Linked DNA regions of Ciceribacter thiooxidans. The protein of the gene in region 1 interacts with the protein of each later gene in a pairwise test. Links are inferred from orthologs where the notes say so. Each region holds a gene or a part of one and is shown on either strand. Other genes may lie near its edges.

What was found. Proteins that work in one complex are often made in the same cells at the same time.
Region 2: the proteins of H4I97_RS07370 (region 1) and ung interact in binary tests that used the Escherichia coli proteins (3 or more experiments, as listed by UniProt). The link is inferred for Ciceribacter thiooxidans from one-to-one orthologs.

What each region holds. Positions count from the first base shown.
Region 1 is NZ_CP059896.1:1,554,336-1,559,774, reverse strand. Bases 1,456-4,371 are described here. They hold H4I97_RS07370 (type I restriction-modification system subunit M), read right to left. Parts: upstream 3,740-4,371; coding sequence 2,171-3,739; downstream 1,456-2,170. Other genes in these bases: H4I97_RS07365 (ankyrin repeat domain-containing protein), read left to right, coding at 3,888-4,371; H4I97_RS07375 (restriction endonuclease subunit S), read right to left, coding at 1,456-2,174. In the rest of the region: H4I97_RS07385 (DEAD/DEAH box helicase family protein), read right to left, coding at 1-492; H4I97_RS07380 (hypothetical protein), read right to left, coding at 495-1,019; more of H4I97_RS07375, read right to left, coding at 1,026-1,455; more of H4I97_RS07365, read left to right, coding at 4,372-5,048; H4I97_RS07360 (hypothetical protein), read left to right, coding at 5,041-5,439. UniProt on the Escherichia coli protein: The subtype gamma methyltransferase (M) subunit of a type I restriction enzyme. The M and S subunits together form a methyltransferase (MTase) that methylates A-2 on the top and A-3 on the bottom strand of the sequence 5'-AACN(6)GTGC-3'.
Region 2 is NZ_CP059896.1:754,022-758,473, forward strand. Bases 1,310-4,193 are described here. They hold ung (uracil-DNA glycosylase), read left to right. Parts: upstream 1,310-2,341; coding sequence 2,342-3,046; downstream 3,047-4,193. Other genes in these bases: H4I97_RS03465 (DedA family protein), read right to left, coding at 1,310-1,884; H4I97_RS03470 (hypothetical protein), read right to left, coding at 1,881-2,237; H4I97_RS03480 (aldehyde dehydrogenase family protein), read left to right, coding at 3,135-4,193. Outside these bases: H4I97_RS03460 (ceramide glucosyltransferase), read right to left, coding at 1-1,150; more of H4I97_RS03465, read right to left, coding at 1,279-1,309; more of H4I97_RS03480, read left to right, coding at 4,194-4,452. UniProt on the Escherichia coli protein: Excises uracil residues from the DNA which can arise as a result of misincorporation of dUMP residues by DNA polymerase or due to deamination of cytosine.

The DNA of each region.
Region 1 (5,439 bases):
GTCCTTGGCCTCCATCTCCGCTTTCAGGCGCGTCAGCTCGGCGAAGGCACGCTTGACGAGATCGTCCTTACGCGGAACCTGCGTGGCATCGAAGGCGAGCCGGTCCGACGGCGGAGCCTTGGCATAGGTCCGGGCAAGCCAGAAGCAGAGGTGGAAGAGTTCCCGCACCGCGTCGCCTGCATCCTTGGCCGATGTCTCGCGGCTCTCGTGGACGGCGTAATTGCCGATGCGAATGATCAGCTTCGCCTTGGTGAATATCGCCTGGCCAGCGCGCCGCTGGAAGCTGGGTTCATGGATCAACGCAGAAATGCGGTCGTCATAGGGAAAAGAGAGACCACTGTCGTTCTTGTAGGCCCATTGCACGGCCAGCTCGACCGTTCGCCGGGCATAGAAGGCCGCTGTGCGCGGATCGCCAGCCGCATAGCTCTCCGCCCTCTTGGCGCTCTCGAAGATCTCCGGAAATTCGGCTGCGAGGAAGGCGAAGTTAGACATCGTCAGTCCTTTAATCTCGGGAAATGTTCGGCGAATGCCGCGCGAACCGGCGCCCAGAGTTCCGGATCGACCGTGTGGCGCCAGATGACGGTGTTGAGCAGCGTGTAGCCTACAGCCTTCAGATCCTCAGCCAACTGCTTCTCCATCGCGCCGACAATGTCGCGAAGCGGAAGGTGCTTTTCCATCAATTGCTTGCGAAGCAGCTTATCCTCATGGCTGAAATTCTCCGGCTTCTCGACTTCCGGATAGATCGGGCCATGGGCAACGAGGTCAAAAGTCTGGCAGGTTTCCGGTGGAATGCCGCGCTTCACCAGATGCTTGCGCAAGGCATTCTGGGTCTCAGCCGAACCCAGATGCTGGCCCATGCGGATATAGGCAGGCGAAGCATTCGGGCTCGAATTGTCGCCAGTGCGGCCGACATAAACCAGCTCTTGCCCGTCAGGCGCGACAACCCGCCAGGCATAGAGCCAGAAACCACGCTGCAGCATGGATGGAGGGAGCGTGAGCTTGTGGGTGGCAATCGTCATGGGAGCTCAAAGTTGACCGGAGAAGGCGCGGTGCTGGAGGGAGGTAAACAGGGTTTCTGCCACCGCCGCCGATGGCAATACACGTTGGCGCATTTCAGCCAGTCCCCGAAGCTTTTCCGAAAACTGCTGTTGGAGAGTCTTGGGAGGCGTCGGAATGGAAATGTTTTGCATTTCCTTCGCGTTGATGTTTGCCATTCCCACAATGCTTTTCGCCATGCCGCGCAGCAGCCCCTTACCATAAGCTGAGTTCAAGAAGCTGGCGATGTATTCCGGTGTTGCTCGGTCATTGGTGCGAGCTCGAACTAGGTAACCCGCAAAGGCATAAACCTCGTCCAAGTCAAAAACTGCCGTCTTGCCCACAAGGTCCGCACTATTCGTTCTATTGAACAGTAGGTCCCCCCGGTGAACCGTATACTTTGGCACCTCACGATCGCTTAGATCGATGTATTTAAGATCAGATGTATCTATCCGACCATCGACGGTTATATTCCCCATTCTGAGAATGGGAAAACGGCCGACCTGGCCAGCCTTTCCGCTTGATCCGTAGTTCGCGGATTCGAGCAAATCGCCTATTCGACAGATATCCCACCCCTTGGCATTGCTCGCCGGATCGCCAAACATCTCCAGAAAGATCGATTGGGTGAGGCTGTCGAGCAGCGCGATAGCATGACGGCGCTTGGCGCGCAGCGCATCGGCCTTGTCCAGGATCGCCGCAATCCGCTTCTGCTCATCGAGGGGTGGGAGATCAACCTCCCATGCTTCCATCCCTGCCTTGGTCATATGTATCATAGAGATTCCTCGACCTGCAGCTTTTACTCTCTCAGTTATCGACTGCAGCATATGATAGGCATAGCCTTTATCAAGGCTCGGAGACGGAAGCACTTTCCAAATATGATAGTGGAAAATGGACTTTGGTCCGTTCCACAAGTAAGGACCAAACGTAGCGGACCAAGCAAAAAGTAGATCGCCAGCTTCGCAATATTTTTCCTCTGGCAATAAAATATCCGAGTAGAACCATCTCTCACCACCATTGAGATTTTGTATTCTGATGACGGGCGTGCCGGAAGTTAAAAGCTCTTCTTGCTTATAGGCTCTGCCATTTATGAGGGTAAGGACATCCCCTAACTTCACACGTCGGGCAAAAGCGACACTCACAACATCGCCTCCAGTTCTTTCAGCCCCGCCGCAATTTCATCCTCCAGCGCCAGCAGCTCGGTGATAATCTCCTTTGGCGGACGGTGGTCGGCGGCTTCGTGCACCACTTCCTTGTAGCGGTTGAGCGAGAGATCGTAATCGGCGCCTGCAATCTCTTTGCGGCTGACGGTGAAGCTCTGGCCGGTGCGTGGGTTGTCGCGTTCCGTGCCGTTGCGCTCCTTCCAACGGGCCACGACATCCGGCAGGTTATTCTTGCCATGCTCCTCGGCAGACAAGGCCGCCTTCGGCACGGGGCCGAACTTCTCCTCGCTCACCAGCATCTGGCGCTTGTCATCCAGGCTCATGCCATCGGCCTGCACATCATAGAACCAGACGTGATCCGTGCCGCCGGAATTGGTCTTGGTGAAGAATACAATGGCCGTGGAGACGCCCGCATAGGGCTTGAACACGCCGGACGGCAGTTTCACGATCGCATCCAGCTTGTGGTCATCCACCAGCATCTTGCGGATAGCCTTATGCGCAGCGGAGGAGCCAAACAGCACTCCGTCAGGCACGATGACCGCGGCGCGGCCGCCCGGCTTCAACAGCTTCAGGAAGAGCGCCATGAACAGAAGCTCGGTCTTCTTCGTCTTGACGATGGCGCGCAGATCGGCCGACGCCGTTTCCTCGTCCAGCGAGCCGGCAAAGGGCGGGTTGGCAAGGATCAGCGAATACTTGTCCGCGTCATCGCCATGGGACGAAGCAAGCGAATCCCGGTAGCGGATATCGGCAGCCTCGACGCCATGCAGCTGCATGTTCATCGAGCCGATGCGCAGCATGGTCTGGTCGAAATCATAGCCGTGGAACATGCCGTTATGGAAATGCTCGCGGCTCTCCTTATCGCGAAACAGCGCCTCGTGATTATCGCGGAGATATTCGCCGGCCGCGACCAGGAAGCCACAGGTACCGCTGGCGGGATCGCAGATCACATCCTTCGGCGTCGGCGCCGTCAGCTCCACCATGAGCTTGATGATGTGGCGCGGCGTGCGGAACTGGCCGTTCTGCCCGGCGCTGGCAATCTTGGCCAGCATGTATTCGTAGAGGTCGCCCTTGGTGTCGCGATCGTCCATCGGGATCTCGGCCAGCATGTCGACGACCTTGGCCAGGAGACCGGATGTCGGGATGGTGAAGCGAGCGCCCTTCATGTGCTCGGCATGGGCCGTGCCCTTCTCCGCCATCTCACGCAGGAAGGGAAAGACATTCTCCGAGACGATGAAGAACATGCGCGCCGGGTCATCATTGCGGAACCGCGACCAGCGCAGCATGGCATAGGTAATCTCTTCACTCACCTCGCCGGTGTCTTCATCGCGCACGGTGCGATAAACGCCATCCGGAAAGATCACCCGCTCCATGGGGCGGCCCAGCATGTTGGCCTTGTTCTCCTCGCGCGTCTGGGCCTCGTCCAGCCCGCGCATGAAAAGCAGGTAGGTGATCTGCTCGATCACCTCCAGCGGATTGGCAATCCCACCCGCCCAGAAAGCATTCCAGACCTGATCGACCTTCGAGCGAATTTCACCTGTGAGCATGCTGCATTCCATTTTCAAATCAGATTGGCGCGACTGTAGCGAAAGAGCTGGTGTAGGCAACACCGCGAAAACTATGGACAGGTGAAATGGGCCACCCGATCATAATGCGTGTGTGTATAGGCGGTGATCAGGGGAGCGGTTTCTCAAGATGAGCGAAGACGCGACGGGCGCCCAAGACGCTTTAACGCCAGGGAAGACAGATGATGCTACGGTGGCAGCGATATCGCGCGCCATCGAGGAACGGAACATGGAAGAAGTGCGACGGTTGCTGGATGAAGGTGTCAGCCCCAACATCCTGACCACCGCCGCTTGGTCAACAACGGCATTGATGAAAGCAGCCTCGGAGGGCTGTGCCGACATCATGGAACTGCTGATCGAGAGGGGCGCCGACCTGGAACTGCGCGACAAAGATGGCTTATCGGCACTGGATATTGTTGATTACCGGGGAAATGAGTGGGACGTCGCAGACGTGCTTTTGCGCCATGGGGCTGTGCGCAATCCCAATCTGAAGACCAGCGAGGATGAGCTTAACGAGTACTACGAGGCACGGGAGCGGCTACAGTCGGACTATTTCGATGATCGCGTCTACGTGCATGAAATCAACCGTGGCACATCGCGAAGCCTGCTTGGAGGCGAGAGCCGGCAGACATGGGCGGTAATCGCCCGTCGAAATGTGCACCGCTATCCACCCGTGAGCATTGCCGAGTTTGATACCTTTGCGGAGGCTGACGAGTTCCTGCGCCGCGTCTTGCCAGCCACGCCGCGAGTGAGCCTCGGACACCGTCCGCCGGACCCTTTACCGAGTTGGGAGGAGTACCGGGCCTGGGCCGATGGCATCGAAGCAGCGGCTCAGGAAAAAGAAGCAGCAATTCGAAAAAGAATGGAGCTTGCTGCCCTTCTCAAGTGGCCCAAACCGCGCAGCTACAACAAGCACGGAAAGAGACAGCGATACGCAAGCAGCAGCCCACGGTGCCTACAAGAACGCGCAATCCGGGCAGCCATTTTACGAAAGTTCGGAAAGCCCAGGAAGGGGAAAAGGCGACTGATTATGGAGCCGCCTCAGCCGATGACGCGCCTCATCCCTGCCAAGCCTGGCAGGCTGCGGAGCAAAATGGCGCGCGCACAAAATGCAAGGACATTCTTCTGGGACGCCCTGCCTAGAATTCCCCCTCTTAGGAGAGATCTTTTCACAGAGAATCCGCGGCGGACACCAGTTCGGCGCTTGAGCCTAATTGTTCACTCACAAGCACATCTCGCCGTCTCATCGGCCAAGAAGTCACGCAAGACGAAGGGGGACAACAATGCATGAGGAGATAGAAATCGACTATAGTCGGCGCTCTGTGACAGACAGTGGGGAGGCTCAACGACTTGCGAACATCGCCCCGCTGGCGCACCGCGCAGCACAAGACGTTCTGGTCGCCGCGGAGAAGGTCATCCACAAGAAGGGGTTCTTGTCGACGGAGAAGTCCAGGATCACCAATCTTGTGAAGGCGCTATATAAGGTGCATTTCGCATTGGATGAAGATGGTTTCCCGGTGGCTGGTGAGCAGAACATCGGAAGAGCGCGAATGTTCGCCTTCTTCAACCGCTTCGCCCGTGCCTATCCCAACTGGCAAGCGGAGTATGCCCTCCTCAACAGGGTGATCCCCAACATGTACGAAGAGGAGGCGGTTACACCGGCGCCAGCGCCACGACAGTCG
Region 2 (4,452 bases), 800 kb from region 1 along the record:
TCCGGTCGATCGCATGGCGCAGCCGGTAGGCATTGCGCGGGGAGAGGTGCTGCTGCACGGCCATCGAATGTCCTCGCCAGACGAAGCCGTTGCCGAACCATGCCGATACCCAGAGAACCGGCAGCGCGAGATCGCGCAGCACGAGGGCGAGGGGTGTGTCGCGGCCGAGCGGCCAGCAGAAGGCACGGATGACGAGAAGCTCGCAACCGTACCAGAGGGCGCCATAGGCGAGCACGGCCGCGGGCGACCAGAGACCTGCGACGCTGCCGGCAATCGCGGCTGCGAACGGGAAGGCGCCGCCGACCAGAATTTCCGGCAGGAAGAACAGCGGAAACGACACCCTCCGCAGGCGTGCCCAGCGAAGCTGCCGCCGCCAGATGCCTTGCCATGTGCGCCGGCCGAGCGGCTGCGGGAAGGGAATGTCGACGAGGCGGACCGAAAGGCCGGCCTCGCGCACGATCTTGGTGGAGGCCGCGTCCTCCGCGACCTCGTCGGCGAGGCGGGCGAAGCCGCCGGCGCGGTCGATCAGGCCGCGGTGGAAGAGCATGGTCTTCCCCTGGGCGAAGCCGAAGCCGATCTCGTCGGCGAGCATCTGCCAGCGCGCCTGGAAGCTGTTCAGCCATGCGGCCTCGACCTCCGCCGCGAACCCGGCCGGTGCGGAGCCGACGGGCGGGGAGCATACCATGCCGGTGTCGGGCTCCCAGCGGGCGAAGAGCTGTGCGAGATAGTCCTTGGGCGCCAGCACGTTGCTGTCGGCGAGAACGATCCAGGGATAGCGCGCCGCCTCCCAGCCCTTGACGAGGTTGTTGAGCTTCGGGTTGACGCTGACGCGGCTGTTTCCGACGAGGAGCGAGGAGGCAACGTCGGGGTGCTCCGCCATCAGGCGCCGTACCAGCGGGATAGCCGGATCGTCGGCGTCCTCGACGCAGAACACGACTTCGTAGACTGGCCAGTCGAGGAGGAAGGTCGAGCGCAGCGTCGCTTCGAGATTGTTCTCGATGCCGCAGAACGGCCGCAGGATGCTGACGGCGGGCCGGGCGGTCTGCGCCGGGTGGGTCGCCTTGCGGGTTCTTGTCTTTCGCCGGTAGATCCAGCCGAGGCTGACGAGGTGGATAAGCAGGGCAGTCGCGCAGAACGTCATGATCAACATGGTCACGATCCTTGTACCATCCGCTGCCTGATACTATCGCCACATGACAATTCTGCAAAAGGGTATTGCCCTCCTGCTACGAAAGATGGGGACGCGGGGGATGAATGCGGATTTGTCTCCGCTACCGGTCAGATGTGGCCGGATTTGCCGCGGCGGAGAACGGTGACGAGGCGCCAGCCGAGGAGAAGCGCCACGATTCCGGCGGCGAGGAAGCCGCTCGCGTCGCCGACGATCTCGGCGATGGCGAGGATGTTGTCGCTGAAGACGATTCCGAGACCGACATGCAAGGTGACCCATACCGCCTCGCCGGCGACGCCGGCCGCGGTGAAATGCGCCCAGGAGAAGCCGGTGGCACCGGTCACCAGGTTCATGTAGGGGCCGAGCGGACTGAAGAGCCAGCGGGTGAGAAAGATTCCGATCGTCGCGTGGCGGGCGATCTCCTGCGTCGCGCGGTCGAGTGCGGCCTTGCCGGCCGGCTTCCTCGCGATGCGGCCGGTGACCGCCCGGCCGGCGAAGCGGCCTGCGAAGTAGCCGATCTGATCCCCGCCGACGGCTGCTGCAAACGCGGTCACGAAGACCGCCATCAGCCCGAAGTCGCCGGCAGCCGCGAAAGAGCCCATCAGCATCATCACCAGAGAGGCCGGAAGCGGCAGTCCCAGGCAGCTCAGGCCGGCAACGGCCGCAAGCAGCGGCAATCCGTAGACGGGGACGAGCGCAAGCAGGGTCTCGCTCATCGGCCGGAGCCACCTTCCCGGAGCCTTGCAATTGCCCGGTCGATCTCGGCGCGGAATTCTTCAGGCTTCACGCCGCGGTCGCGGGCGAGCTGTTCCACCGTCGGGCGCCGGCCGGAGCCGAGCGGGCCAATCCCCAGCGCTTCCGCAAGTGCCTCGCGCGGCAAATCGTAGGAGCGGGCAATATAGCCGATCGTCATCCAGTTCTCGATCGGCTGGTCGCGATGCTCCGGTGCGCTCCAGTAGACGACGTAGAAGGCGAAGCGCGCCGCGAAGAAGAGCGCGAGCGCTGAAGCCGCGACGAAGGCGAGAAGCAGCACGCGGTGTTCGCGCCAGAGGATTGCCGCTCTCTTCATCTCGGTCGTGCCCCATACCGTCCGGCGAGGTTCGCCGGACTTGACTCGGTCCGCCGTCCTCTTTCATTCAGGAGCGAGTTAACCGCAAAAGGCGATGGCCGACAATGAGCGCAGCAGACGTCAGACTGGAGGAGAGCTGGAAAAGGGTTCTCGGGCCGGAGTTTTCCAGTCCCTACATGCAGCAATTGCGGGAGTTCCTCGTCGCCGAGAAGGCGAACGGCAAGAACATCTTTCCGAAGGGTGCGGAATATTTCCGGGCGCTCGACCTGACGCCGCTCGGAAAGGTGCGGGTGGTGATCCTGGGCCAGGACCCCTATCACGGCGCCGGCCAGGCGCACGGCCTCTGCTTCAGCGTCCAGCCGGGCGTGCGCATCCCGCCGTCGCTCGTCAATATCTACAAGGAACTGGAAACCGATCTCGGCATTCATCCGGTCCGCCACGGCTTCCTCGAGAACTGGGCGAAACAGGGCGTGCTGCTCCTGAACAGCGTGCTGACGGTGGAGGAGGCTCGCGCCGCCTCGCATCAGGGACGAGGCTGGGAACGCTTCACCGACGCGGTGATCCGCGCCGTCAATGTGGAGTGTTCCTCGGTCGTCTTCATGCTCTGGGGCTCCTATGCGCAGAAGAAGGCGGCCTTCGTCGATCGCGAGCGCCATCTGGTGCTCAGGGCACCGCATCCCTCGCCGCTTTCGGCGCATAACGGCTTCTTCGGCTGCCGGCATTTCTCCAAGGCGAACGAGTTCCTGCGCTCACGCGGCCTGGAGCCGATCGACTGGCAGCTTCCGGCCGATCCCGTGCTTTCGCAATAAACTGCCGCCGATCGTCTGCCGCCGTGCTTGCGGCCGTCGCCCGCCTGTCGGATAGTGCGGCCCTGTCGTTCAGATAGGGAGCCCGTGCATGAGCAATCGCCTCAAATTCTTCATCGATGGCCAGTGGGTCGATCCGGTCCGGCCGGCGCTGCTCGACGTCATCGATCCTTCGACCGAAGAGGCGTTCACGCAGATTGCCATCGGGTCGGCCGCCGACGTCGACCGGGCAGTGGCGGCGGCAAAGGCGGCATTCCCGGCCTTTGCCGTGACGTCGCGGGAGGAGCGGCTTTCGCTTCTCGAGCGCATTCTCGCCGCTTACAACGACCGGATCGACGACATCGCCGAGGCGGTCAGCCGCGAAATGGGCGCACCGCTTCCCTTCGCCCGTGATTCGCAGGCGACCTCCGGCTCGGCGCATCTCGAAACGACCATCGAGGCGCTGAAGAGCTTCGCCTTCAGCGAGAAGCGCGGGACGACGATGATCGTGCGCGAGCCGATCGGCGTCTGCGCGCTCATTACTCCTTGGAACTGGCCGCTCAACCAGATCGCCTGCAAGGTGGCGCCGGCGATCGCCGCCGGCTGCACGATGGTGCTGAAGCCGTCGGAGATCGCACCGATTACCGGGGTCATCTTCGCCGAGATCATGGAGGCGGCGGGCACGCCGAAGGGCGTCTTCAATCTCGTGCACGGAACCGGTCCGGACGTCGGCCAGCCGATGGCGAGCCATCCCGACGTCGACATGGCCTCCTTCACCGGATCGACGCGTGCCGGCGTCGCCGTCGCCAAGGCGGCGGCCGACACGGTGAAGCGGGTGGCGCAGGAACTCGGCGGCAAGTCCGCGAACATCATCCTGCCGGATGCCGATTTGAAAGTTGCGGTGAGCAAGGGCGTCGCCGGCTGTTTCGGCAATTCTGGGCAGTCCTGCAATGCGCCGACGCGCATGCTGGTGCCGGCCGAGCGCCACGACGAGGCGCTGGCGGTCGCGAAAGCCGCCGCGGAACCCTTCGTCGTCGGCGATCCCCGCTCGCCGGACACCCGGCTCGGTCCGGTGGTCAGCCACGTCCAGTTCGACAAGATCCAGACGCTGATCGAGGCCGGCATCCGCGAGGGGGCGACGCTCGTCGCCGGCGGGCCGGGCCGGCCGGAACACCTCAACCGCGGCTACTATGTGCGCCCGACGGTCTTCGGCAACGTTTCGAACGATATGACCATCGCCCGGGAGGAAATCTTCGGACCGGTGCTCTCGATCCTGCCCTATCGGGACGAGGAAGAGGCGATCGCGATTGCCAACGACACGGTCTACGGGCTTGCCGCCTATGTCCAGTCGGGGGATATCGGCCACGCCCGCAGGGTGGCGGCACGGCTCAGGGCCGGTTGCGTCCATATCAACTATCCGGCGTGGGACC